DNA from 4 places in the Streptomyces sp. NPDC107528 genome. Region 4 is predicted to be linked to each of the others. Evidence: riboswitches for the same ligand, from Rfam matches in the RefSeq annotation. Region 4 holds a riboswitch; each other region holds the start of a gene.

Region 1 (4,951 bases), on a different contig from region 4:
CGCCTCGTCGACCCGGCGCAGCGCCTGCGGGAAGCTGATCTTCTCCCGCTGTGCAAGCGCGTCGATCATCGCCTCGGCACGATCGCCGATGCCCCGCTTGGGGACGTTAAGGATCCGCCGCAGCGGTACCGAGTCCTCGGGGTTGGCCAGCACGCGCAGGTAGGCCAGGACGTCCCGGACCTCCTTGCGCTCGTAGAACCGAACCCCGCCGACGACCTTGTAGGGCAGGCCGACGCGGATGAAGATCTCTTCGAAGACACGGGACTGGGCGTTCGTCCGGTAGAAGACGGCGACGTCACCGGCCTTCGCATCGCCCGCGTCCGTCAGTCGGTCTATCTCCTCGGCGACGAACTGCGCCTCGTCGTGCTCGGTGTCCGCGACGTAGCCGGTGATGCGCGCGCCCGCGCCCGCGTTGGTCCACAGGTTCTTGGGGCGCCGGGACTCGTTGCGCTCGATGACCGCGTTGGCGGCGGTCAGGATCGTCTGGCTGGAACGGTAGTTCTGCTCCAGCAGGATGGTCGTCGCGTCCGGGTAGTCCTCCTCGAACTGGAGGATGTTGCGGATGGTGGCGCCCCGGAAGGCGTAGATCGACTGGTCGGCGTCACCCACCACGCACAGCTCGGCGGGCGGGATGTCGGCCTCGCTCGGCGGCACGTCGACGGGGTGCTCACTGGTACCGACGAGCTCGCGCACCAGCGCGTACTGCGCGTGGTTGGTGTCCTGGTACTCATCGACCAGTACATGCCGGAACCGCCGGCGGTAGTGCTCGGCGACGTCCGGGAAGGCGCGCAGCAGATTGACCGTCGTCATGATCAGGTCGTCGAAGTCGAGGGCGTTGGCCTCCCGCAACCGCGACTGGTACAAGGCATACGCCTGCGCGAGGGTCTTCTCGAAGCCGTCCGTCGCCTGGGCGGCGAAGTCCTCCTCGTCGATCAGCTCGTTCTTCAGATTGCTGATCTTGGCGCTGAACGACTTGGGCGGAAACCGCTTGGGGTCGAGATCCAGATCACGACACACGAGCGCCATCAGCCGCTTGCTGTCGGCGGCGTCGTAGATCGAGAAGGACGAAGTGAACCCGAGCTTCTTGCTCTCACGCCGCAGGATGCGCACGCACGCGCTGTGGAAGGTCATCACCCACATCGCGTTCGCGCGCGGGCCGACGAGCTGCTCGACGCGCTCCTTCATCTCACCCGCGGCCTTGTTGGTGAAGGTGATCGCGAGGATCTGCCCCGGATGCACATTCCGCTCGGCCAGCAGGTACGCGATGCGATGGGTGAGCACACGCGTCTTGCCCGACCCGGCACCGGCCACGATGAGCAGCGGGCCGCCGGAGTGGACGACGGCCGCACGCTGGTTCTCGTTCAGCCCCTCCAGCAGCGCTGCCGCATCCAGGGCCGGGCGCGGGGCGCCGTCGCGGTAGTAGTCGTCCCGGTCCGGCGGCACGTCGAACTTCCCGCCGAACAGATCGTCCGGAACCGGCTCCGGAGCGTGTTCGTCCTCGGGCGGCGGCGGATGCTCGTCCGCATGGGCCCGCGGGGCCTGGAGGTCCGCCAGGAAGCTGTCGTCAAAGAGGCTGCTCATCGCTCTCCGAGTCTAGGGCGCCCCACTGACAGCCCGCCGCCGCCCCGAGAACATCACCTGTTTCAGCACTCACCGATCTTCAGAACCCACGCACCCCGGACACCCCCCTCACCCTCCACAACCACCCCATTACGATCCGCAACGCCCCGAAGCCAACCGATCCAAGTCAGCCGATATGCCCCCAAAGCCCAAAACGCATGCAACTGACCACCAACCCATACGCATCGACCGCGATCCCCGACACACATCGCCAAGGTCACGAAAATGTATCGGGCATATCGAACATCAACCTTCACAGGGGCCACACGAGTTGGCTACCGTGCCGGACAGGCCGTACGACCCCCACCGGCGAACGACGCCGGGCCGCACGGCCTCCGCCGAGTCCGGAGCGCCGCCGTGCACCCGGAGCCGGGGACCCACCGAACTTGGGGTGAATCGGCCCGACTCCCGCCCGGGGAGCGGCCGTAGGGCAACCCTTCCGAACCATCCGCCCGAACCCGACAGCTAACTCGGTAGGCGGAGCATGGAAGGAGTCGCCTCCCTTGGCGTCGCACCGCAAGTCGCGTCCCGCTGGAACGCGCGTAGCAGGCATACGGACCCCCGCCCTCGCCACGGCGGCCCTCACCTCCGTCGCCCTGCTGTCCCAGACGGCCAACGCGAGCCCCTCGACGGACGACAAACCGAGCCTCGAGGAGGTCGAGAAGAAGGTCGACGACCTCTACCGCCAGGCGGAGTCGGCGACCGAGAAGTACAACGCGGCCAAAGAGAAGACCGCAAAGCAGCGCAAGCGCGTCGACACCCTCCTCGACGACGTCGCCCAGCGCACCCAGAAGCTCAACGACGCGCGCGAGGAACTCGGCCGCAACGCAGCCGCCCAGTACCGCACGGGCACCTCGGCCCCCGACACGGCGACCTTCCTCCTGGCGGACACCCCGCAGGACTACTTCGACCAGACCCAGCTGATGGACCGCATGACGGGCCGTCAGAAGGAATCGGTCGACGACTACTTCACCCAGCAGTCCGCGACGATGAAAAAGCGCAAGGAGGCCACCCAGAGCCTCGAAACGCTCACCGAGTCGCAGAACGACCTCCAGACGGCCAAGTCCACCGTCCAGAAGAAGCTCGCCGACGCACGCGAACTGCTCTCGAAGCTGACGGCGGAGGAGAAGGCCCGCCTCGCCGCGATCGAGAAGCGCAAGCAGGAGGAGGCAGCCCGCAAGGCGGCGGAACTGGCCCGGCAGCAAGAGGCGGCCGAGCGTCGGCGCCAGGAGGCGGCGCAGCAGCAGGAGAGCGACGACTCCTCGTCCGACTCGTCCTCCTCCGACTCGTCAGCGTCGGACTCCTCGTACGCCACCAAGGCCGAGAAGGCCCTGGCCTTCGCCCGCTCCCAGGTGGGCAAGCCGTACGTCTGGGGCGCCACCGGCCCCGACTCCTACGACTGCTCCGGCCTCACCCAGGGCGCCTGGAAGGCCGCAGGCGTGGACATCCCCCGCGTCACCTACGACCAGGTCAACGCCGGCACCACGGTCTCCCTCTCCAGCGCCAAGCCCGGCGACCTGGTCTTCTTCTACGACGACATCACGCACGTAGGCCTCTACATCGGCAACGGCATGATGATCCACGCCCCGAAGCCCGGCGCGTACGTCCGCGAGGAGTCGATCTACTACGACGGAGAGTCGTCGATCCACAGCGTGGTCCGCCCGGCCTGACGAACACACGCGCGCGTGGCGCACATCCTCCGCCACGCGCGCGTAGTGGTGCGGCAAACGCACCCGCGCACGGCGGCACGGCCCCGACCCACCCCACACCCGAAGGCGCTTCCCGAACGCCACTCACCCGAGCGGGCCGCCACAGGGACCCGTCGCTCAACCGTCGCGCGGCAGACGTGCATTTCACCCCACACGCGCGCGTGCCCCCACCCGCCCCGCACCCCCCACTCCCTAGCATCGACCCCATGCCCGCCCCCACGACCACCCCCGCATCCCCCCTCCACACCTGGTGGTCGCAGAGTCCCCCCACAGCCGGCGCCGCCGTCATGGCAACCGGCATCCTGTCGGTCGCCCTTCACCAGACCGGCTACGAAACCCTGTCCCGAATCGCCCTGGCCCTCGCCTGCGTAGCCTGGCTGGCTCTCGCGGGCGGCTTCACCGCAAGGCTCCTCTGGGACCGCGCCAGGTGGCTGAAAGAGGCAGCCACCCCCGCCGCCCTCACCGCCATCGCCGCGACGACGGTTCTCGGCACCCGCTTCGCCACCCTCGGCTGGCAACCCCTCGCCAAGGCCCTACTGGCCCTGGCGGCCCTGCTCTGGCCGGGCCTCCTCATCGCCGTGGTACTGCGCTGGCACCCCCGCATGCCCGGCGCGGTCTTCCTCGGCTGCGTGGCCACGCAGGGCCTCGCCGTCCTGGCCGCAACCCTCGCCGCGACCGAGTCCACGGCATGGCTCGCCCACACGGCCCTCGTCCTGTTCTGGCTCGGCCTGGTGCTCTACGTCATGGCGCTGACCCGCTTCGACCTGCGGCAGGTGGCCAGGGGCGCCGGCGACCACTGGGTGGCGGGCGGCGCCCTCGCCATCTCCGCGCTCGCCGGCTCGAAGCTCATGTCGGCCGACAGCCCCGGCCTGTACCTCTGGAACGAGGACGACACCGACGTCCTGCGCACGGTGACCGTCGCCCTGCTCGTCCTGGACCTGGCCTGGTACGCCGTCCTGCTTCTCGCCGAGATCGCCTGGCCACGGCCGCGCTACGACGTACGCCGCTGGGCAACCGTGTTCCCCATGGGCATGACGGCCGCGGCGGCCCTCTCCGTCGCCACCGCAGTGGACGTGTCGTGGCTCAAGACCCCCGGCGAGGCGCTGCTGTGGATCGCCGTCGCGGCTTGGCTGGCGGTCACGGCAGGCGCAGTACTGAGCTACACCGCGGTCATGTCCACAGAACGGCGATGAAGACGTTCACCGTGGTCAGCAGCCCCACCAACCCGAAGAGCCGCTTGTCCACCGTCTCCTCGTCCCGCTTCACATACACCAGCCCGAGGATCACGATCAGCAGCGCCAGCTTCACGCCGATCTTGATGTTGTTGACGGACTGATCGTCCGCCTGGTTGAGGCCGACGAGGATGACGCCGGTGACCAGCATGGTCAGCGCGCCGTGCAGCATCGCGGGCACGAACCGGGCGGTGCCCTGGCCCATCGCCTTCATCTGGGTGAAGAAACCACCCAGCAACGCGGCGATACCGATGATGTGCAGACCGACGAAAAGGTGGATGAGTACGTCCATGGGGCCGGAGCCTAATCAGCCCCGTCAAGGCACCCACCACCGCCCCGGCCTTGCATATATGCGCCCCATAGCACTCCGCAGCCCCCACCCGCCTCCCA
Region 2 (4,951 bases), on a different contig from region 4:
GTCACGGTCTGCTCCGCGGACGATCGCTATGACAACGACGTGCACTACATGGGAGGTTCCGTCCTCGCCGTCGACATGCACGCCTGGGCGTCGACGATGCTCGCCTTCGCCGCCCGCCCGCCGGACCCGCAGTATGTCGGGGACGCCTGGCGGGAGATGTGGCTCAAGCGGCTGGAGGCCGTCGAACCGTTCCTGCACACCTGGCTCGGCCACCAGACGCGCGACGACTACTGGCGCCACGGCAGCGTCTGCGAGGACTACGGCGCGATCGACGCCGCCGTCCTGGCGGTGGGCGGCTGGCACGACCCGTACCGCGACACCGTCCTGCGTCTCGTCGAGCACCTGCCGGCGGACCGCGTGCGCGGCCTGATCGGCCCCTGGTCGCACCAGTACCCCGACCGCGGCCTGCCGCCGGGCCCGGCGATCGGCTTCCTCCAGGAGACGCTGCGCTGGTGGGACCACTGGCTGAAGGACGAGGACACGGGCGTCATGGCCGAGCCCCTGCTGCGCTCGTACGTCAGCGACTCGCACCGCCCGGCCACGGTGTACCCCACGCTGCCCGGCCGCTGGGTCGGCGAGCCGGCCTGGCCCTCTCCGCACGTGCGCGCGGTGACGTACGCCTTCCAGGGCGCCCCCGTCCTCGTCCGCTCCCCCATGCACACCGGGATCGACGCCGGCCGCTTCTTCCCCTTCGGCAACGATGCCGACCTGCCGCCGGACCAGCGGGAGGAGGACGCGCGGTCGGCGTGCTTCGAGTTCGAGGTGGGCGAGGAGACCTGGGTGTCGGGGCGGCCGAAGGTGCGGCTGCGGCTGACGTCGGAGGTGCCGCGCGGGCAGGTCGTCGCCCGGCTCTGCGACGTGGCACCGGACGGCTCCTCGACCCTGGTCACGCGGGGCGTGCTGAACCTGTCGGCGCGCCACGGCCGGGACCGCGCGGTGCCGTGGGAGCCGGGCGCCACCGAGGACGTGACCTTCGAGCTGAACGGCATCGGCCACGCCTTCCCGCCCGGGCACCGCATCCGCCTCGCCGTCTCCTCCGCGTACTGGCCGTGGATCTGGCCCCAGCCGGACTCGGCGGCGGGCTTCGGCCTGGAACCGTCGGGAAGCTCGCTGGAACTTCCGGTACGCGCGCGTGCGTTGGACGAGTCAGCAGACGACACAGCGATCACCTTCGAGGAACCGGAGCAGGCGGAACCGCTCGGCGTGAACTCCCCCATCACGCTGGACGAGCCGCGCCCCGAGCGGCTCGTCGTGCGGGACGTGGCCAAGGGCGAGTGGCGCCTGGACGTCGACCCCCGGTACGGCGGCACGCGCGTGTACCCCGACGGCCTGGAGTTCACCGAGGACGCGCTGGAGACGTACACGATCAACGAGTGGGACCCCTTGTCGGCCCGTACCCGTTCGGAGTGGTCGATCCGCCTGCACCGGCCGGAGCTGGGGTGGGACGCGACGGTGCGGACGCGCTCGGAGATCAGCTGCGACCGGCATGACTTCATCGCCTCCAACGAGGTGATCTGCCGGGAGGGCGAAGAGGTACTTTTCCACCGGACATGGGAGAAACGGACTCCACGGACAGCCGGTTAAAGGCGAGTTGGAATCATTGCCCGATTTGCCGCTCTTGTGGATGCCAGTGAGTTGGGTCACTCGCACCCGGTCACGCACCACCTCGGGGCACCCGCGTCTCCCCTTGCCTCAAAAGCAAGTTGAGGCTTGGCAACCGCAAAGGATCAAGCGCCCCATTCACACCAGACCATGGTCAACCGGCCGACAGGTGACCACGGCACTTGTTCCGGGCATGTGCTCTCGCATACGTTCCCGCTCAGTCGGGCGGACGCCTAATCCTGCCGCCGCCCGAGTCACCCACCCACGCAACTCACTCACGCACGGCAGGAGCGGGGGACCCAGGTAAGTCGCCGGACCGGACGCCTTGATGGCGCACCGAACCGGCTCGGGGTGAAGTCGCACCGCCACACGGCGGCGCGGCCGGGCATCTCCCGCCCGAACCCGACAGCTCACCTCGCAGGCGCCGGAGAGGAACAGCGCCATGCCCCGAGGCAAACACCGCCGCCCCCGCACCAACCCGCTCACCCGGCACGTCATCGCAGCCGGCACCGGCACCGCCGCCCTCGCCATCCCGCTCCTGAGCGCGACCACCGCGAGCGCCGCACAGCCCGCCCAGTCCCCCACCGTCGCGCAGGCCGCTCCCCAGGCCGCCGTGAAGGCCAAGACGGTCACGTACACGACGAAGAAGGGCGACACGCTCTACGGCGTCGCCGACCGGTACGACGCGCAGGGCGGCTGGAAGCAGCTCTACAAGGACAACCGCAAGGCGATCGGCGACGACCCCCGTCTGATCCACCCCGGCCTCGACCTGGAGGTCCGGGCGACGAAGAAGGCGAGTTCGCCGGACAAGTCGGCCGACAAGGCGTCCGCGCCCGCCAAGAAGTCCAACGTCGCCAAGGCCACCCAGTCCTCCGTGAAGACGTACCCGAACAACCTCGACGGCTGGATCCGCAACGCGCTGGACATCATGGCGCAAAACGGAATTCCGGGTTCGTACGAGGGCATTCAGCGCAACATCATGCGCGAGTCGTCCGGCAACCCCCAGGCCATCAACAACTGGGACTCCAACGCCGTCGCGGGCACCCCGTCCAAGGGCCTCCTCCAGGTCATCGACCCGACCTTCGCGTCGTACCACGTGCCGGGGACGGTGTACGACCCCTTCGACCCGGTCGCGAACATCACGGCCGCGTGCAACTACGCGGCCGCGCGTTACGGCTCGATCGACAACGTGAACGGCCCCTACTAGGCCCTGGCGCGGGGGCCTGGTCCGACGACGTGCCCTACTGGGCGAAGTCGGCCAGGCGCCCCGCGAACAGCCTCTCGAGGACGACGGCGATGCCGTCGTCCTCGTTCGAGAGGGTGATCTCGTCGGCGACCGCCTTGAGTTCGGGATGCGCGTTGGCCATCGCCACCCCGCGGGCGGCCCAGTCGAACATGGGGATGTCGTTGGGCATGTCCCCGAAGGCGATCGTCTCGTGCGCGCCCAGACCGAGATGCTCGGCGGCGAGGGCGAGACCGGTCGCCTTCGTGACGCCGCATGGCTGGAGTTCGACGGTCCCGGGCCCCGACATGGTGACCGTCGCGAGCGACCCGACCACCGACCGCGCCGTCGCCGCCAACTCGTCGTCGGACAGGGTGGGATGGCGCAGCAGCACCTTGCTGATCGGCTCGCACCACAGGTCGTCGCGGTGCCGGACGCGTACGGCGGGCAGGGTGGGGTGCGGCATCAGGTACCCGGGCTCGATGAGCGTGAGGCCGTCCACGCCGTCCTGGTCGACGGCCGCGTACACCTGCCCCACCTCGGCCTCGATCTTGCCGAGCGCGGTCTCCGCCAACTCCCGGTCCAGGGTGATGGACCACAGCAGACAGTCCGCTCCGGCGTCGTACAACTGCGCGCCCTGTCCGCACACCGCGAGCCCCCGGCTGCCCAGGACGTCGAGGAGCGGGCGCACTCTGGGCGCCGGCCGGCCCGTCACGACGAGGTGCTGCGCACCGGCCGCCGCCGCCTGCGCGAGCGCGTCGAGGGAACGGTCGGAGAGCGTGTCGTCGCCTCGGAGCAGCGTCCCGTCCAGGTCAGTGGCGATGAGTGAATATGCGATGGGTCGGGCCATGATCAGAGAATACGGACAGGAGGCCCCATCGACTCGACTCGAACCGGACGGCTGCTGTGTTCACATGTGTTGACACCTGTTCCGGTTCCAGTTCTGATTCCACCCGGGCAACTTCCTTTTGCTTGTGGCGATTTCACTCCCACGTGGTGCCGGCGAGCTCCTGGGCGGCACCGACTCAGGTCTCGTCGACGCGGCCGAGTGCGGCGACCTGCTGATTCGCCCGCCCCGACGACGCGAGTTCCGCACTGCCCAAGACCCTCGTCTCACCCGTAACGTGTGGCCAGACCACATGGCACGGAGCGTATGAGAGTGAGGCAGCACCCCATGCCCCCCTTCGATCTCCCCGAGGGCGACCCCTTCGGCACGCACAACCTTCCGTACGGCGTCTTCTCCCTTCCCGGCTCGGACTCCGCGCGACGGGTCGGCGTCCGGCTCGGCGACCACGTCCTCGACGCGGGCAGGGCGGCCTACGCGCTCGGCTCGCCGTACGCCCCGCTGCTCGCCCAGGACTCCCTGAACCCGCTGCTCGCCGCCGGCCACACCACGTGGTCGGACGTACGGCGCGCACTGACGGCCTGGGTGACGGTGCCGGCGCACCAGGAGGCCATCGCGGACCTTCTCCACCCTCTGTCCTCAGTCACCCTGCACCTCCCCTTCGAGGTCGCGGACTACGTCGATTTCTACGCCTCCGAGAACCACGCCCGGAACGTCGGCCAGATCTTCCGCCCCGACGCCGAGGATTCGCTCACCCCCAACTGGAAACACCTGCCGATCGGTTACCACGGGCGCGCCGGCACGGTCGTGGTCTCCGGCACGGACGTCGTACGTCCGTCCGGCCAGCGCAAGGCCCCCACTGATCCGGCGCCGGTCTTCGGCCCGTCGGTCCGCCTCGACATCGAGGCAGAGGTCGGCTTCGTGATCGGCACGCCCTCGGAGATGGGCAAGCCGGTGGCGCTGGGCGACTTCCGTGAGCACGTCTTCGGCCTGTGCCTGCTCAACGACTGGTCGGCACGCGACGTCCAGGCCTGGGAGTACGTCCCCCTCGGCCCGTTCCTCGGCAAGTCCTTCGCCACGTCGGTGTCGGCGTGGATCACCCCGCTGGACGCGCTGGAGGAGGCGCGGGTGGCGCCGCCGGAGCGGACGCACCCCCTGCTGCCGTACCTGGACGACTCCGGCCCCGAAGCCGAGCCCGGCGGCTACGACCTGCGTATCTCCGTGGCCATCAACGGCCACGTCGTCTCCGAGCCGCCCTTCTCCACCATGTACTGGACGGCCGC
Region 3 (4,951 bases), on a different contig from region 4:
CCTCGTCCAGCACCGCGCTCAGCTCCAGCGGCGGCTCGGCGCGCAGCACGTCCTGCCTGGCCAGACGGACCGCGACCAGCGCGTCCAGACGTTCGTCGGCGTCGTCGTCGAGCCCGCCCACCGCCGCCCGGGTCACCGCGCGGGCGTACTCGGGCGTCTGCAGCAGCCCGGGCACCACGGAGGTCTCCAGCGTGCGCATCGCGCTCGCCTGGGACTCCAGGCTGATGAAGTCGCGGTACGTCGTCGGCAGCACTCCGCGGTACGCGTGCCACCAGTGATCCCGGCCGTCACCCTCGTCGGAGCCCGCCAACGCCAGCATCAACTGGCGTAGTTGGGCATCCTGTACGCCGTAGACGTCGAGCAGTAACCGCACATCGGCCGGTTTCACCCCGCTGGCGCCCGTCTCGATCCGGCTCACCTTGGACTGGTGCCAGCCCACCAGCCGGGCCGCCTCACCACTGGTGAGCCCGGCCCCGGTGCGCAACGCACGCAGTTCCGCGCCCAGTTTCCGGCGGCGCACCGCGGGACCGTGCTGCATGCGTAACTCCTTACTCCAACCGAGCCGTCCAAATACGGTCTGCCGTCGCAGAGTTCACCGCTTCGAGCGACAGATATATGCATATCTCGGGGGATCGGCACCGTGACGGCCCTGGTAATGGCAGTCTGGCGACGAAGCACCAGTCCGGGACCGTACTCGAACCCTCCGCTCTGTGTCGGACTGCGGTCCCGTTGGGAAAGGGACGACATCGCCATGGCAGACCATTTGGAAGCATCCGTCACTCTGCCGAGCGATCCCGCCTCGGTCTCCGCGGCCCGGACCTATGTGGTCACCACCCTTGCGGAGTGGGGACTGCCACCGGACACGGAAGTGGCCGACACCATCCGCCTGATCGTCTCCGAACTCACCACCAACGCCGTACAGCACACCCTCGGCCAGTCACCCACCTTCACGGTGGACCTCGTGCTCGACCGTGACGAACACCTGCGCATCGGGGTCACCGACAGCCACCCGCGCTTCCCCAAGCGGCTGCCCGCAGCCGTCCAGCAGGACAACGGCCGTGGCCTGGTCATCATCCGCTGGCTGACCGCGGAATGCGGCGGCAAGCTGAGAGTGCGCCCGACCCGCGAGGGCGGCAAGACCATCTCCATCGAACTGCCGTGGACGGTGCCCGCGGAACCCGTGCCGACTGCAGGGCCCCAGGAACCGTAGCCGCAGGCCCGCCCCTCAGGTCTGCCGTGACCGGCCGAACGAGCCGCGCAGCAGAGCCCGGAAGGCATCCGCGGCCGGGGCCGCCTCCTCGCTCCGGAAGGCGACCGAGATCGTACGGCGCAGCTCAGCGCCCTCCAGCGCGCGCACCCCGACCGGCGTGACCGACGTACGCGCCACCATCTCCGGTACGACCGCGACCCCGAGCCCCGCACTGGCCAGCGCGCACACCAGGAGATAGCCCGGCGTCGGCACCAGCACCGAGGGCCAGGCCCCCGCCCGGGCCAGCACCGCCTCCACCCCTCGCCGGGCCGGAGCGTCCGGCGCCATGCTGATCAGCGGCTGCCCGGCGAGCTCGGCCAGCGGCAGCCGTGCGGTCCCGGTGGTGAGGGCGTGGCCCGGAGCGGACACCAGGACCAGTTCCTCGACGAGGATCGGCTCGACGCGGACCGAGGACGCGAGCGGAATCGGGTCGCCCGGCTCATACGCGTGCGTCAGCGCCAGATCCACCTCCCCGGCCGCCACGGCGGCGACACCCGCCGACGGTTCGTAGTCGGCGACCGTCAGCTCCACGTCCGGATGGGCCCGCCGGAAGGCGCTGAGGGCCGGCGGCAGCAGATGGATGCCCGCGGTCTGGAAGGTGCCGAGCCGGAGCGTGCCGCCCGACAGGCCGGTCAGCCGGGCCAGCTCGTGCCGGGCCCGCTCCAGCTCGTCGAGTACTCGCCGCGCCCGCGCCACCAGCAGCTCGCCCGCACCCGTCAGCCGCGCCCCGCGGTGATGCCGTACCAGAAGGGCGGTGCCCGCCTCGCGCTCCAGCTTGGCCAGCTGCTGGGAGAGCGCAGGTGTGGTGTAGCCGAGCCGCTCCGCCGCCCGGGTGATCGAGCCCGCCTCGGCGACCGCCACCAGGGCGGCGAGCCTGGTCGGGTCTTACATGCCGGGCTCCTCGTCCGTCCAAGCCTGTCTGCCTAAAGCAATGCTTTAGGCAGACCCAGGATATTCGACATACCTGCTGAAGGCTTCCCCGCGGCACGCTGGGTGCCATGGACGCTCAGCTCATCGCCTTCGCCGGGGTTTCCGCCGGCCTCGTCGCCATGCCCGGCGCCGACTTCACGGTCGTCGTGCGCAACGCCCTCGTCTCCCGCCGGGCCGGTATCGCGTGCGCGCTCGGGATCGGGGCCGGGCTGCTGGTGCATGTGACGCTGGCCGTGCTGGGGGTCGCCGCGGTCCTGGCCGCCGTACCGGCGCTGTTCCGCGCGCTCCAAGTGGTCGGCGGGGTCTATGTGTTGTATCTGGGCGTCCAGACCCTGCGGCAGCGGCGCAGTGAAGTGGCGGACACGGGCGAGGACTCCACCGGGCGACCGCTGCGGCAGGGCTTCGTCACCAACGCCCTCAACCCGAAGGCGTCCCTGACCTTCCTCAGCGTGCTGCCCCAGTTCGTGCCCGCGGGCGCTCCCGCGCTGCCCCGGACGCTGCTGCTCGCACTGATCGTGCTCGCGATCGCACTGGTGTGGTTCCAGGTGGTCGCCCTGCTGGTGGACCGGCTCGGGCGGTGGCTGCGCCGGCCGCGCGCCGCCCGGGCGGTCACGACCGTCACCGGCGTCGCGCTGACGGCCTTCGGCGTCGGGCTCCTCGCCGGGCCGCTGATGGCCGTCTGACGGCCCTTCTCGTGCCCCGAGGGCGATGACGGCGTGTCAGGCCGCCGCCATCACCCCCGGGTGGGTCACTTGACCCGGCCGTACCAGACGCTCCTGGTCCAGATCTTCTGCAGCCTTACCACGTCCCCGCTCTTGGGGGAGTGCCAGATCTTTCCCTTCCCGGCGTAGATGCCGACGTGGTAGACGTACGACCCCGAGTGGAAGAACACCAGGTCTCCGGCCTTGCGGCTCTTGGCGGAGATGTGGCGGGTCTTGTTGTACTGCTGGGCCGCCGTACGGGGCAGCTTCTTGCCCGCCTTCTTGAACGAGTAGAGCGTCAGCCCGGAGCAGTCGAACCGGTTCGGCCCCGTGGCGCCCCACCTGTACGGGGAGCCCTTCTTGGAGGCCGCGATCTGAAGTGCCTTCGTCGCCGGTGTGGCTGCCTCCGCTTCGGACGTGAAGCCGGGCGCCATTATCGAGCCGCCCACCGCGGCGATGGTGAGAGCCGAGGCCGTACCGGCCCGGGCCATGAGCGACGGGACACGATTGAGCGCAGTCATGCGCAACCCTTCGTCAGCCGCCTGTGAAGGATGACCTGTCGGATTCGGGCTGGCGAAGTTGCCCGGCCGCATTGCTGCGGCTTCACCCCAAGGGCTGCTCGGATCGAACGAACGTCCGCTCCGGCGACCCGTCTTGCTCGGGTCCTCCACTCCTGCCGATCCACTCCTGTCGACCGGTCATCCAGGCGGCGGCAGGACTCGGCGTCCGCCCGGACCGCCCCGCCGCTGCGGCGGGGGCTTGTCGTCAGACAGGGATCTTGGTGCACGGATGAGCGAAATACCCAGCGGAACCGGTGATTTGTGGTGTTAGTCACCACTCACCCGTTCGGGTGGGTACCCGTGTGTTCGAGAGGGTGTCCAGAGGGTGAAGGCGTCCCGGACCAGCGATGGAGCGCCTTGTTCCGCCTTGGACTCATGCCCGATGCGCAACCCTGACGGGCCCGCAAAAGGAGCCACGGATACGCCGAAAGGGGGTACGCCGTTTGGTCCGTTTCAGCCTTGGTCCGGACGCCTCGTCAGTGGGATCGAGACGTCCGGGACCGTCCTGTACACGTCGTCAACTGTCGGAGCGCGGCGGCAGCGTGACGCGAGCCGTGCGGCGCTCCCCGTCCAGCACGCGCAGCGCACGCGCGAGCGTGGGAGCGTGCAGCTCCGTCTCGCCCCGCTGGTGCATCAGCGCCAGCGCGTCCCGCAGCTCGGCCGCTCTGCGGACGAGCGCCTGGGCGGCACGCAGTCCGCGGTAGGTGTCGCCGTCCTGCGCCGGGTTGATCCGGCCGAGCAGGTCCACCACATCGAGATAACGGTCGATCAACTCGCCCTCCGCACGGGTCAGCGCGGGCAGCGGCGGCAACTCGGGTGGCAGCACCGGCCGATCACCGCCCCGTGGGTGGCGCGAGGGTCGCCTTGCGGCTGGGGATGATCCGGTCCACCAGTCCGTACTCCAGCGCCTCCTGGGCGTTCAGGATCTTGTCCCGCTCGATGTCCTTGGACACCTGCTCGCGGCTGCGCCCGGTGTGCCGGGCGAGCATCTCCTCCAGGCGGGCCCGAATCCTCGTCAGTTCGTCGGCCTGGATGGCCAGATCGCTGGCCTGGCCCTCGACCGGCTCGGGCAGCCCCGGCTGATGGATCACCACCCGGGCCCCGGGCAGGGCGAACCGCTTCCCCGGCGTGCCCGCGGCGAGCAGCACCGCGCCGGACGCGCCGGCCTGGCCCAGGCAGATCGTCTCCACGTCGCAGGTGACGTACTGCATCGTGTCGTAGATCGCCGACATCGAGCTGAACGAGCCGCCGGGTGAATTGATGTACAGCGAGATGTCCTGGTCGGGGTCCTTGTGCTCCAGATACATGAACTGGGCCATCACGTCGTTCGCCGAGATGTCGTCGATCTGCGTGCCGAGAAAGACGATCCGCTCCTCCAGCAGCTTCGAGTACGGATCCTGCGTCCTGGTGCCTGAACTCGTGCGCTCGGTGAACTCGGGCAGTACATAGCGGGCTGACGGTCGGGTCATGGCTCACGCTCCCTCGTCGGGTGCCTGTAAAAAATGTACAGG
Region 4 (4,951 bases):
AGCGGGCCGGGGCGCCGGTCTTGATCTGGCCGCAGTTGGTGGCGACGGCCAGGTCGGCGATGGTGACGTCCTCGGTCTCGCCGGAGCGGTGGGACATCATGCACTTGAAGCCGCTGCGCTGGGCCAGCTCGACGGCGTCCAGGGTCTCGGTGAGCGAGCCGATCTGGTTCACCTTCACCAGCAGGGCGTTGGCGGCGCCCTCGTCGATGCCGCGGGCCAGGCGCTCGGGGTTGGTGACGAACAGGTCGTCTCCGACGAGCTGGACCTTGTCACCGAGCCTGTCGGTGATGGTCTTCCAGCCGTCCCAGTCGTCCTCGAACAGCGGGTCCTCGATGGAGACGAGCGGGTACGCGTCGACGAGCTCCGCGTAGTACTCGGTCATCTCGGCGGCCGAGCGGTCCTTGCCCTCGAAGGTGTAGACGCCGTCCTTGTAGAACTCGGACGCGGCGACGTCGAGCGCGAGGGCGATCTGCTCGCCGGGGGTGTAGCCGGCCTCCTTGATCGCCTCCAGGATGAGGTCGAGGGCCTCGCGGTTGGAGCCGAGGTTCGGGGCGAAGCCGCCCTCGTCGCCGAGGCCGGTGGCCAGGCCCTTGCTCTTCAGGACCTTCTTCAGCGTGTGGTAGACCTCGGCGCCCCAGCGCAGGGCCTCGGAGAAGGACTCCGCGCCGATCGGGGCGATCATGAACTCCTGGATGTCCACGTTGGAGTCGGCGTGCGAGCCGCCGTTCAGGATGTTCATCATCGGCACCGGCAGCAGGTGCGCGTTGGGGCCGCCCAGGTAGCGGAACAGCGGGAGGTCGCTGGCCTCGGAGGCGGCGTGGGCGACGGCGAGGGAGACGCCGAGGATGGCGTTGGCGCCGAGGGAGCCCTTGTTGTCGGTGGCGTCCAGGTCGAACATCGCCTGGTCGATCAGGCGCTGCTCGGTGGCGTCGTAACCGACCAGCTCCGGGCCGATCTGCTCGATGACGGCGAGGACGGCCTTCTCCACGCCCTTGCCGAGGTAGCGGTTCGAGTCGCCGTCGCGGAGCTCGATGGCCTCGAAGGCGCCCGTCGAAGCGCCGGACGGAACGGCGGCACGACCCGTGCTGCCGTCGTCGAGGCCGACCTCGACCTCGACCGTGGGATTGCCTCGGGAGTCCAGGATTTCCCGGGCTACGACGACGTCGATGGACGGCACGAGTATCTCCTTCTTGGGATGTGAAGCACTGTGTCGCTGGTGGTGCGGGGCTGTGAGCCTTGCGACTAGAGCCTAACCGCCCCGGGGACATCGGCAGCCGACCGACCGTCCCGTGGACAGGACCGAACCGTACCCATTGTTCCCTACCGGAACAAAGGGTGGGTGACCAACAGGGAAAGAAAAAGCCCCGCCCCGGTGCGTACGGGGGAACACGCACCGGAGCGGGGAGCCCGTGGGGGACGGGGGTGACCCTCACGAGGTCTTCATGATGAGTTCCACGGATGTGAGGGCTCTGTGGTTCAGCTTGTGGCCGCGTATTACTTCAGGTGCAGCTGCTGACCCGGGTAGATCAGGTCGGCGTCCTCGACGATGTCCTTGTTCAGCTGGAACAGCTTCTCCCAGCCGCCCTTGACCTTCTTCTTCTCGGCGATCGAGCTGAGGGTCTCACCCTTGACGACCTTGTACTCGCCGTCGCCCTTCTTGACCTTCTTGCCGGTCGGGGTGGTGACGGTCTTGGTCGACTTCTTCTCGGCCGCCGGACGGTCGGCGGAGCGGGAGGCCGGCTGCTCCTCGGTGGCGCGAGGGGTGGCCTCGGTGCTCTGCGAGGAGCCGGAGCCGTTGTACGCGGCGCTCGACAGGCCGGTGCCGCAGTGCGGCCAGGCACCCTTGCCCTGGCCCGCGAGAACCTTCTCGGCGATCTCGATCTGCTGCGCCTTGGTGGCCTGGTCGGCGGTGGAGGCGTACGCCGTGCCGCCGTACGCGGCCCAGGTGGAGGCGGAGAACTGCAGGCCGCCGTAGTAGCCGTTGCCGGTGTTGATGGACCAGTTACCGCCGGCCTCGCACTGGGCGACGGCGTCCCACTCGGAGGCGGTGGCGGCGGAGGCGCTGCCGGCCGCCATCAGCGGGGCGGCGACGGCGGCGGCGCCGGTGACGCCGACGACGGCTATGGCGCGGGCGGCCTTGGACGGACGACGGTGCTTGCCCTTGCTGGAAAACAGCATGGTTGGATCCCCTCACCGACGCCTGCGAGGTGAGCTGTCGGGTTCGGGCCGGTTGAGTTGCCCGGCCGCGCTCGTCCGCCTTTCGGCTCGCGTTGCGCGGCTTCACCCCAAGCCGACTCCGGCGTGCGGCCCCGAAAGGCCTCAACTGCCGGACCCGGCGCTTACCTTGGGTCCCCCGCTCCTGCCTACGGCGCTTGACGCGACGACTGTTCCCGTGCGGCCACTGGCAGGATTCGGCGTTGCGGCAGCCGGGGCTCGTGGTGACGAGCGATCACGACCGTAGACACCCGATTCCCGGAATTACAAAGACGATCAGGGCTTCTGAGATCTATCTCTCACCGCATTCAAAACGGACATTCAGGTGCGAAAGGTGACGCGAACTCTCGTTGTTTTTCGCCCCGTTCGGCCCTTATTCGACGGGGACGTCCAGGGTCTGACCGGGGACGATGTCGTTCGCGTTGCCGCCGATGGCGCCCTTGTTCGCGTCGTACAGCGCCCGCCACCCGCCGTCGAGGTCAAGGGAGTCGGCGATGGAGGCCAGAGTGTCGCCGGCGCGGACCTTGTACGAGGCGTGGCGACCGGAGGACTCGGGGGCCGGGTCCACGGTCTCGCTCTCATCGGCACTGGGCCCGCGGTGCCGACCGGAGCCGGCCTCCTCGCCGGTGAGCGCGCCGGTGTCGACGAGGCTCCAGGCGCCCACATCTTGCACCCAGTTGTCCTGATTGTCCCCGTCCGAGGTCTCCACGGGGGAGCTGTCGGGCGACTTCGAGGCCTTGGCGTCGGGTGACGCATCGGCCTTCGCGGAGCTGTCCGCCTTGGACGACGAAGGGGACGAAGACGTAGAAGAGGAAGAAGAGGGGGAAGAGGGGGAAGAGGATGAGTCCTGGGGCGATTCGGACGAAGCGCTGGGCGATTCGCTCGACGAACCCGACGAGCCATCGGCCGGGTCCGACGAGTTCGAGGAACCCGAGGAGTCGGACGAATTGGACGAACTCGATGAGCCGGACGAATCAAGCAAGCCGGAGGACCCGGACACATCGGACGGCGAGTCGTCGTCCACTCCGGTGTCGAGGTCGACCAAGCCGTTCTTCGGGGTGAGCCCGTTGAGCACCGCACAGGTACCCCAGGGCTTGGTTCCCTGGTCGGCGAGGATCTCCTGCGCCACGGCGATCTGCTGGGAACGGCTCGCCAGGTCGGGACGCGGGGCGAAGTCGAGGCCGCCGTACTGCTCCCAGTCGTCCTGGGTCAGCTGCAGTCCGCCGTAGCGCCCGTTGCCCTCGTCCGTGCTCCAGGAGCCACCGCTCTCGCACTCGGCCACCTTGTCCCACACGGTGCCGTCGGCGGCGCTCGCGCTCGCGGCGCCGAGCAGCGGGATGGCGATGGCGGACCCGGTCACTCCGGCCGCGACGAGGAGAGCCGGCGCCTGACGGGGGCGACGGTGACGACCGTTCCCGGAGAGCATGCGGGGACCTTTCACGAGGCAGCAGTGACCGCGGCGCTTTAAACCTGGCGCCGTCGTTGATCCGTGAACGTATAGGCATTCGATCACTTGTCACAAGTTAATGCCGCGTAGATCACGTGAAGATCACAGAGTTGAGCGCGCGTCACGTTTGACGAGGTGGACGCACTCACCCAACTGGTGTGAAATCCACCGGAAGTGTGCGCAGCCCACGCATGATGAGACCTCCGCGCCACCTCAACTCCCCCGGGTCCACGGCGAGTCGGAGATCCGGGAGGCGGGTGAGGAGTGTGGCGAGGGCGGCCTGGCCCTCCAGGCGGGCCAGCGGGGCGCCAAGGCAGTAGTGGATGCCGTGGCCGTAGCCGAGGTGCTGATTGTCCCGGCGGCCGAGGTCGAGGACGTCGGGGTCGGCGAACCGCTCCGGGTCCCGGTCGGCGGCGGCCAGGACGACGAGAACGGGGTCACCGGCCCCGATGTCCTGCCCGCCGATGGTGAGCGGCTCGGTGGCGAAGCGCCAGGTGGCGAGCTCCACGGGGCCGTCGTAGCGCAGGAGTTCCTCCACGCCGGTTTCGAGGAGGCCGGTCTCCCCGGCGGCGAGGGACGACTGCAGGCGGGCGCGCTGCTCGGGGTGTGTGAGCAGCGCGTAGACGCCGTTGCCGATCAGGTTCACGGTCGTCTCAAAACCGGCAAACAGGAGGATAAAGGCCATCGCCGCGGCCTCGTTCTCGGTGAGGTGCTCTCCGTGGTCGGAGGCCCGGATGAGTCCGGAGATGAGGTCCTCACCGGGCGTGGGCTCCTCGGGCAGGGCTTCCCGCTTGCGGTGGATGAGGTCGGCCAGATAGCCGCGCATCTTCTTCACCGACCGCGCGACACCGCCGCGGGGGCCGCCCTGGTGGCGGATCATCATGCCCGCCCAGTCCCGGAAGTCGTCCTGGTCCTCGCGGGGGACGCCGAGCAGGTCGCAGATGGCGTAGATGGGAAGCGGGAAGGCGAACTCGTGGATGAGGTCGGCGCTTCCCTTCGCCGCGAACTGGTCGATCAGCTGGTCCGTGAGCTCCTGCACCCGGGGCGCGAACTCGGCGACCCTGCGGGGCGTGAACGCCTTGGAGACCAGCCTGCGCAGCCTGGTGTGGTCCGGCGGGTCGATGTTGAGCAGATGCGTCATGAGCTCGGCCTTGCGCTCACCGGGGATGCCGGTCTTGCCCTTGGCGTGCGCGGGCTCGTCGTGATGGGCGGGGTTCTTGGAGAGCCGGTTGTCCGCGAGGGTCTGCTTGGCATCGTCGTACCGGGTGACCAGCCAGGCCTCCACACCGC

Evidence for each region. A riboswitch is a leader RNA that binds a small molecule or an ion and turns the genes downstream of it on or off. The one in region 4 is predicted to bind cyclic di-AMP.
Region 1: linked by a shared signal. The riboswitch ahead of ACZ7L5_RS38765 (C40 family peptidase) and the one ahead of ACZ7L5_RS40205 (transglycosylase family protein) in region 4 are both predicted to bind cyclic di-AMP.
Region 2: linked by a shared signal. The riboswitch ahead of ACZ7L5_RS37565 (LysM peptidoglycan-binding domain-containing protein) and the one ahead of ACZ7L5_RS40205 (transglycosylase family protein) in region 4 are both predicted to bind cyclic di-AMP.
Region 3: linked by a shared signal. The riboswitch ahead of ACZ7L5_RS34055 (C40 family peptidase) and the one ahead of ACZ7L5_RS40205 (transglycosylase family protein) in region 4 are both predicted to bind cyclic di-AMP.

Annotation. Positions count from the first base shown of each region.
Region 1 covers NZ_JBVKAV010000015.1:88,745-93,695, reverse strand. Annotated here, with positions in the region: gene pcrA (DNA helicase PcrA) at 1-1,581, opposite strand, end outside; cyclic di-AMP (ydaO/yuaA leader) riboswitch at 1,947-2,115, shown strand; gene ACZ7L5_RS38765 (C40 family peptidase) at 2,124-3,290, shown strand; gene ACZ7L5_RS38760 (tellurite resistance/C4-dicarboxylate transporter family protein) at 3,536-4,522, shown strand; gene ACZ7L5_RS38755 (hypothetical protein) at 4,500-4,853, opposite strand.
Region 2 covers NZ_JBVKAV010000014.1:105,139-110,089, forward strand. Annotated here, with positions in the region: gene ACZ7L5_RS37560 (CocE/NonD family hydrolase) at 1-1,584, shown strand, start outside; cyclic di-AMP (ydaO/yuaA leader) riboswitch at 1,865-2,039, shown strand; gene ACZ7L5_RS37565 (LysM peptidoglycan-binding domain-containing protein) at 2,045-2,809, shown strand; gene ACZ7L5_RS37570 (HAD family hydrolase) at 2,844-3,674, opposite strand; gene fahA (fumarylacetoacetase) at 3,999-4,951, shown strand, end outside.
Region 3 covers NZ_JBVKAV010000012.1:144,307-149,257, forward strand. Annotated here, with positions in the region: gene ACZ7L5_RS34035 (helix-turn-helix domain-containing protein) at 1-538, opposite strand, end outside; gene ACZ7L5_RS34040 (ATP-binding protein) at 752-1,210, shown strand; gene ACZ7L5_RS34045 (LysR family transcriptional regulator) at 1,226-2,113, opposite strand; gene ACZ7L5_RS34050 (LysE family translocator) at 2,248-2,862, shown strand; gene ACZ7L5_RS34055 (C40 family peptidase) at 2,928-3,401, opposite strand; cyclic di-AMP (ydaO/yuaA leader) riboswitch at 3,405-3,599, opposite strand; gene ACZ7L5_RS34060 (hypothetical protein) at 3,958-4,266, opposite strand; gene ACZ7L5_RS34065 (ATP-dependent Clp protease proteolytic subunit) at 4,274-4,909, opposite strand.
Region 4 covers NZ_JBVKAV010000016.1:140,396-145,346, reverse strand. Annotated here, with positions in the region: gene eno (phosphopyruvate hydratase) at 1-1,177, opposite strand, end outside; gene ACZ7L5_RS40205 (transglycosylase family protein) at 1,495-2,178, opposite strand; cyclic di-AMP (ydaO/yuaA leader) riboswitch at 2,183-2,381, opposite strand; gene ACZ7L5_RS40200 (transglycosylase family protein) at 2,588-3,640, opposite strand; gene ACZ7L5_RS40195 (cytochrome P450 family protein) at 3,807-4,951, opposite strand, start outside.